3 regions of the Paenibacillus sp. V4I9 genome follow, and region 1 is predicted to be linked to each of the others. Evidence: riboswitches for the same ligand, from Rfam matches in the RefSeq annotation. Region 1 holds a riboswitch; each other region holds the start of a gene.
The links. Region 1 has a riboswitch for ZMP and ZTP ahead of QFZ81_RS25385 (bifunctional 5,10-methylene-tetrahydrofolate dehydrogenase/5,10-methylene-tetrahydrofolate cyclohydrolase). Riboswitches for the same ligand answer to the same signal wherever they lie in the genome.

Region 1 (2,257 bases):
TTTTAAGCTATGCAGGTCAGAGCCCGCATTCGCACAGTCATAATTGCTTTCTAACTGATCGAGCATATATCGGCCTCCTGAAGTGGAATATCGTTATTTCTTACCTTTCTTGTTGCTTTTTTGATCTGTTGTTCGTGTCGTTGTATTTTGTCTGGCGTGCCCTTGCTGCTTATGATCTTCTGACATTTGGTTGTTCACTCCTTAAAATGTAGGATTTTGGGCGGTGCGAGATTATTATAAGCATTCGGCTGAATTTGATACGATAAAAAATAAGAAAACCTCGATCGAGGCCATTGAAGGATGTGGGATCTAATGAAAAAAGCCCCGCGAGCGATTAGAAATCGTTCGTCAGGACTATGTGCGGTGAGCGTGGATATGGATTAATGGTTCGGTGTCAGCAATTTATCTTCTAAGGATTGTTTAACCTTCTTGATTGCATCTGTCTCTAATTTGTGGTTTTGGTTAAATTTAGTGCCTGTCAATGCAAGCGCTTCCTTAACCGTCATTTCCACACGAATCAATTCTTCACCTTGCGGGATTTGCACGGAATTGTTGCCCATTTGTATCACTCCTATGTCAACTTTTTGAAGTGGAAACCTTGATTTGACGCACTTTTAATATAACACACCATGTAAGGTTAAACAAGGGTTATTAAGACCTATTTTAGAAAAAAGAATGTCGGAAACTCAGGTTATCATTTTGCTTTTTTCGGCAGCAAGGACGGTGTGTTTGAGCAGCATTGCGATGGTCACTGGGCCTATTCCAGCAGGCACAGGAGTAATTGCGCTGGCCTTTTTGTGACAACCATCGAAATTGACATCGCCAATGTTACCAGCGTTATATCCAGCATCTAAAACGACAGCACCTTCTTTCATCCATGTTCCTTGAATAAAGGCAGGTTTACCAACTGCTGCAACGACAATATCAGCTAATCCGATGATTAGAGGGAGATTATTTGTTTTTGAATGGCAAATGGTCACGGTTGCGTTTCTATTCAGCAGCATAAGCGATACGGGTTTACCTAGAATTAGACTCCGACCAACGATTACCGCGTGCTGCCTTCAATTGGAATCTGATAATAATCGAGAATAGCGATTCTTCTGGAATCAATGCCTAGCCGCTTACATGCGCTGCTTTTCGCAACAAGTTTACCATCCAAAATTAATTTTTCTGAACTCATTTTACCCTCAACCCTTCATTGTTTATAAAAACACAAAGAGGTAAGGGGGATCAATCCCCCTTACCTCTGCCCAGGCGTACGACTGTAACATCAATGTGCTTCCTCATGGGTATCCATGCTTCGCCAGTCACACATCAACTTTTAATTGATCTAATCATAATGGCAGGTTATGGAATGCGCAACTCTTAAAATGATTTATGCGTGTTGTTGTTTGCCTTCGATCAACCATAACAACGGATTTCTACAATCTCTGCCCGTTCCGTCCCGTTTGTCGCTTCAACGACCACACGAAGTCGATCAGTCGTCACAGCTTCCGGCAAAAGATGAACATGATTGCGCGTATGATTATCGAGCCCTTCAGCCACTGTGGTCCAGTCACCGCCGATGAAGGCTTGAAGTTTATAGTCTTTGACCAGTTCAGGAATGATCTCGAATTCCGTCCGATGATGATGCAAATTAATTAAATCTTCGTTCACGTCATCATTGAAAGTGAGATGTACGCTGCGAATCCGCACAGCCTCCGGCCAACTGGCTTCAAGCCACTCTGGCTGGGGGGCATCCAAGCCAGCCGACGACCACAGATGAGGGCCTCCGTAAGGACGCTTATACCCATCGGCGGCTTTATCGGCTGCGAATGCGGATGTGGGAGCGAGCAGACGGAAGCAGATTGGCTTCCGGATGAATGCTTTCGCGCTCCAATCAATGACCGGCTGATGATGATACATATCACCGAAATCTACGGTGTCTTCTGATGCAGCATCATGTTTGAAGGACAACACGCCCGTTTGTGGTCTGCCGGATAGATGGACGGAAAGCGCCGGGTTGCTTCTGAGTATGATAAAAGCATTCTGAGCGGTTTCAGGGTGCCAAGAAAGCGCAGCCTTTACCCACTGCTGAGAACCCTTAGCCACAGCTACTTGAATGGACGTCACCTGTGTGTGTGGGACGTAGTTCTGCGGCTTCCCAGTGCTCCAGAGCTCGACTGTCAGCTCCGTAGCTTCCGAAGCGTCTAACAGCAGCTCGATGCCTTCAATGAACGGATCTGCGGGCACGAGAAGCGCCACATGCGCGATCAGC
Region 2 (2,257 bases), 3.1 Mb from region 1:
AAATGAGTAAAGGTAGAGTTTGGAACAAGGGTAAGCGCAACGGGGGTGGCGGACCAGCAGCCGGAACGGGTTATAAGGAAAAGCTAGCGACCACCATGCAAGCGGAGGGTAAACCCGCTGAGATTATCGATCTTAAGAACCCGATTAATCAGGTTCAACGTATGAATCGTGAGAATTGGGTCGAGAGACCCGTTCGTGTTAACCGTGAACAGCCTAAAGAATAAAATAAGCCTATCCAGCCTCTTTGAGAGGGCTGGATAGGCTTATTTTTTATTTGTTTGGGTAGAGGGAGAAGAGCTTACCCACTGTTAAGAAGGAGATACGGACTCGGCTCGAGTGATTAGGATACATGATCATGCATAATCGGCCGGGAAGCGATAGTGTTTTTTGTGCTTCTGGTTTATTGTTTTGTTCTATACAATTGATGTGGGGAATATGGGAGGGAATGTTGTACAGCGTACAACAATTTCCATCATTTCTTCAGGACAAAGGTGAAGATGTTGTATTTTGTGCAACAATCGCGAGGATAACGTGAATAAACTTTCCAAATGTTGTACAAAGTGCAACAACTTTACATCGATGAGCGAGTAAGCAAGCAAATGTTTGAAAATTTACGTCTGGGCGCACCATGCTTTATATCAACCTTAATAAACGCACTCGCACACACACACACACACACACACACACTCTCACATTTACACTCACTTTCGCTCTCGTCCAAGGCAAGAGTAAGCCGTTTATCCTTATAGAGTAGGTTATTACTCCAAATTCACATTAGACAACTGTCCCGCTTGGTAGTAAGGGTAATCCATCTTTTGTTGAACTAGCTGTACGAAATCTGAATCAGTGAGCGATTCAATGACGAATAATCCTAAGTCAATGGAGGCCGAAACGCCGCCGCCGGTAAAGAGATTCCCGTCTCTGACGATTCGTTCTTTAATGACTTCGGAACAGTAAGGCGTCAATAACTCATAGGCGGAAGGATTGGTGGTTGCTTTTTTTTCATGTAGGAATCCGGCTGCACCTAGTAATAACGCACCTGTACACACAGAAACCTTGTAAGTCACATTACCTGAGGTTTGGAGCCAAGTGATGAAGGCAGAGTCGAATCTAAGGCTTCTCGTTGAAAATCCGCCAGGAACAAACAGGAGATCATAACCCGATAGATCGGGATAGACATGCGTCACCTTAAGGGTTAAGCCTCGGTCGTCCGTAATTTCCTCCTTATTGGAGCAGAAATCCCAAGTGACGTTTTCTTTAGCTCCCAAAATACCCATCCATGTGATAGCTTCATAGAAGCCGGCGAAGTCTAACGCGGTCATCCCATCAAATAGTACGAATGCCATTTTCATAAACAGCCACCTGACCTTTCAATTGTCATAAAAGCACAAAAAAGCACTTGATCAAGGATCAAATACTTTGCCCAGGCGTACGGCTGCTTGCGATGTGCTCCCTCATGGTTATCCATGTTTACGCCAGTCACACATCGGTTTAATTTCTATAATCTTACAATTTCCAACTCCGAAATTCAATAACTTTTTTCAAGCGGCGACCATGACTTAAACCCCTCACGTCCCCATATGAATTGAAGAGGTGTTCGTTGCGCACGTCATTATGGCCTACCAAGCAGGGAGGGAATGACTTATGAAATTAGTATTTAAGCTTGAATTAGAAGAAGCGAGAGTCATGATCGCAGCAGGCATACAAGCGGCAATAGAAGCGAAAGCAGCCGAAACGATATGTATCGTAGACGACGGCGGATATCTAATTGCATTAGAAAGAATGAATGGCGCTCGCAATACGAGCCCGGAAATCGCCATAGCTAAGGCGTTTACAGCTAGCAATCACAGGCGTTCTACACATTTGTTCAATCAGCCCGGCGGCCCAGCGACCATCCATGGTGAGGCATTTGGGATTCATGCCATGATGCCTGGTAAATTTGCCATTTTCGTCGGGGGACTTCCGATTGTGGTGAACGGGAGTGTCATTGGCGGGGTTGGTGTAAGCGGAGGGAATGGTGAGGATGACATAGCGGTAGGGGTTGCGGCGTTAAAGGCGCTGCAGTGTTATTTGGGTAACGCGTACGAAGTCATGACAGAGCCTGATATAAAGAAATAGGCATCATTTCAAATAGTAAAGCCCCAGTTCCTCCGATGAAAGAGAGGACGGGGCTTATTTTTAACTCATAAGGCTTCTTACATATTGAAAAGTTTCATCAAGCGTATCATCAGCAAGCTGTTCTAAGGAGATATCGATG
Region 3 (2,257 bases), 2.0 Mb from region 1:
CAAGAACAGCTTGGCTTACGATGTTTTCGGATGCAATAAGCTCAATTTTGTCACGCTGACGGGCAAGCTCAAGGTTCATGGCTGCTACAATTTTAGGATCTTGTTTGCTCAAAAAGTTTGTCATATTAAATTCCTCCTACAGGATAATCTTATTTGTTAAGTCTTTATTCATTGAGGTAAATGGCTAACAATCCGCATCGGGTGCGGCTGTTTGATAGAGCTGATCAGCGATATCTTGCGAGTATACTGCCCTTGTACCACCGACCAGCTTAGGCCGGGTAAAAGCCATCGTTACATAGGCATGGCCAATGTTTCGCACTGGCGGTCTTGCTGGCACAGCAACTGGGCGCAGATGCATCCCGATGAGTGTGCTGCCAATATCGATTCCGGCATGTGCCTGAATCATCTCGACAACGACCGGCTTCGCGAAATGACGGTACGCATAGGAGGCCATCGAGCCTCCGGCCCTTGGCACCGGAATGACAGAGACAGGCTCAAGCTGAGGCGCATGCGATAGCAGCTCTTCCTCAATAACAATCGCGCGGTTCAAATGCTCGCAGCATTGAAAAGCTAAATGCAGCCCGAACTCGCGGCTTATTCGCTGCGCCGTTTCAAAAATCGGCTTGGCCGCATCCAGCGTACCCGATGTACCGATCCTATGCCCGAGAATTTCACTCGTGCTCGTTCCGATAATCAGAATGTGACCTGATCTTAGATTGCCGACTTTGACCAATTCCCGAAGATTCGTTTCCAAAGCCTCGGCAACATTAGAAAGAATGGAATCTGTCATCGTGATCCCTCGTTTCTCGAATTTTCCGTTAGGAAATATTCTATGGATGCAGTGTGAAACGGTCTTCGATACTTTGCACTTTGTTAATCCGATTCTGGTGGCGAACACCTTGAGAAAACTCGGTTTCGAGCCAAATTTTCACGATTTCCTCTGCTACACCCGGTCCAATAACACGTTCCCCTAAGGCAAGTACGTTCGTATCATTGTGCTCACGCGTCGCTTTCGCTGAAAATAGATCATGCACAAGTGCACAGCGGATGCCCGGAACCTTATTCGCGGCAATCGACATCCCGATACCCGTTCCGCAAATCAGAATACCTTTGTCAGCTTCGCCTGATACCACTTGCTCACAAACTTTAAGCGCATAGTCGGGATAATCGACCGAATCTGCACAGGTGCAGCCGTAATCGACGACTTGATGACCTAATGACTCAATAAAAGGAATGATAACATCTTTCAAACGATAGCCTGCATGATCCGCACCTAAAGCAATTTTCATGAGTAGAACGCTCCTTTGCTTGTTCGAAATTCGACCATCCTATTATATCCCAAAGCTCACCAGAAAACGAAAAAAAGAGCGGACACGCTAGAAAACGCGCGTTGCTCTTTTGCCCAGGCGACCGGCCGTATAGCTCAATGCTCCATTGTGGTTACTCCCACTCGTCGCCAGTTACATTGAGTCTTGATTGATACCTCTATTTTATCGCATTCTACCCCATGTGTAAAGATGTATCCGCAATTCGTATATATAGAACGTGAGTTATTTGGAGCCTTCGTTTCGTGCACGTATTTTCTGAACCAATTTATCTAAACTCCCGCTGATTTCCTCGGCCGTTTGTCGGTAAGTCTCTATGGAGCCTCCGAACGGGTCAGAAATGTCAAAGTCAGGAATCGCATGTTCAAGTTTATAAATGCGGCTTCTTTCTTCTACAGACACTTCTTGCGAAAGAGCCTGTTTGAGCTGAAGCTCCGTAACGAGCTGCTCCCTTTCCTCAATCGCCTGTAAAATATGAGCATCATCCAGGGCGTACTCTTTGAGCGTAAAAGTCTTTTCAATCGCACCCGGAAACCGCTGAATGACCGTACGCTTATGACCCATCGTCATCGTCAAAATGAGATCAGCCCAATTCACTTCAGACTCTTGGATCGCCAAAGAACTAATGGACTCCTTGAAGCCCGCTTCCTGTAAAAGCGATGCACTATTTCGGGAAATTGGACCACCCGTCACCGCGGATACCCCTGCTGAACGAACCTCCGCCGCAAGCCCTTCTTGATGCACCCTGATACGCAGCAAACCTTCTGCTAATGGACTGCGGCACGTATTTCCTGTACAGACAAATAGAATTCGCAACATGATTCCCTCCTAATCATAAGCATAAGCTAAGATGAAAACTTTATATACCCTATTGTATCATAGTAAAAACTTGATCCCAAACGTGAGCAAAATAAGCCCGCCAAAAGCCTCGC

Region 2: another riboswitch for ZMP and ZTP. It lies ahead of QFZ81_RS10805 (DJ-1/PfpI family protein); the one in region 1 lies ahead of QFZ81_RS25385 (bifunctional 5,10-methylene-tetrahydrofolate dehydrogenase/5,10-methylene-tetrahydrofolate cyclohydrolase).
Region 3: another riboswitch for ZMP and ZTP. It lies ahead of rpiB (ribose 5-phosphate isomerase B); the one in region 1 lies ahead of QFZ81_RS25385 (bifunctional 5,10-methylene-tetrahydrofolate dehydrogenase/5,10-methylene-tetrahydrofolate cyclohydrolase).

Annotation. Positions count from the first base shown of each region.
Region 1 is NZ_JAUSZE010000001.1:5,446,044-5,448,300, reverse strand. Features, by position in the region: gene QFZ81_RS25395 (hypothetical protein) at 1-66, opposite strand, end outside; gene QFZ81_RS25390 (hypothetical protein) at 381-560, opposite strand; partial or broken gene QFZ81_RS25385 (bifunctional 5,10-methylene-tetrahydrofolate dehydrogenase/5,10-methylene-tetrahydrofolate cyclohydrolase) at 687-1,096, opposite strand; ZMP/ZTP riboswitch at 1,242-1,321, opposite strand; gene QFZ81_RS25380 (FAD-dependent oxidoreductase) at 1,402-2,257, opposite strand, start outside.
Region 2 is NZ_JAUSZE010000001.1:2,370,554-2,372,810, forward strand. Features, by position in the region: gene QFZ81_RS10800 (hypothetical protein) at 3-224, shown strand; gene QFZ81_RS10805 (DJ-1/PfpI family protein) at 759-1,352, opposite strand; ZMP/ZTP riboswitch at 1,415-1,493, opposite strand; gene QFZ81_RS10810 (GlcG/HbpS family heme-binding protein) at 1,645-2,118, shown strand; gene QFZ81_RS10815 (sugar phosphate isomerase/epimerase family protein) at 2,179-2,257, opposite strand, start outside.
Region 3 is NZ_JAUSZE010000001.1:7,468,182-7,470,438, reverse strand. Features, by position in the region: gene QFZ81_RS34445 (serine hydroxymethyltransferase) at 1-124, opposite strand, end outside; gene QFZ81_RS34440 (TIGR01440 family protein) at 185-790, opposite strand; gene rpiB (ribose 5-phosphate isomerase B) at 831-1,289, opposite strand; ZMP/ZTP riboswitch at 1,394-1,474, opposite strand; gene QFZ81_RS34430 (low molecular weight protein arginine phosphatase) at 1,551-2,144, opposite strand; gene QFZ81_RS34425 (manganese efflux pump MntP) at 2,202-2,257, opposite strand, start outside.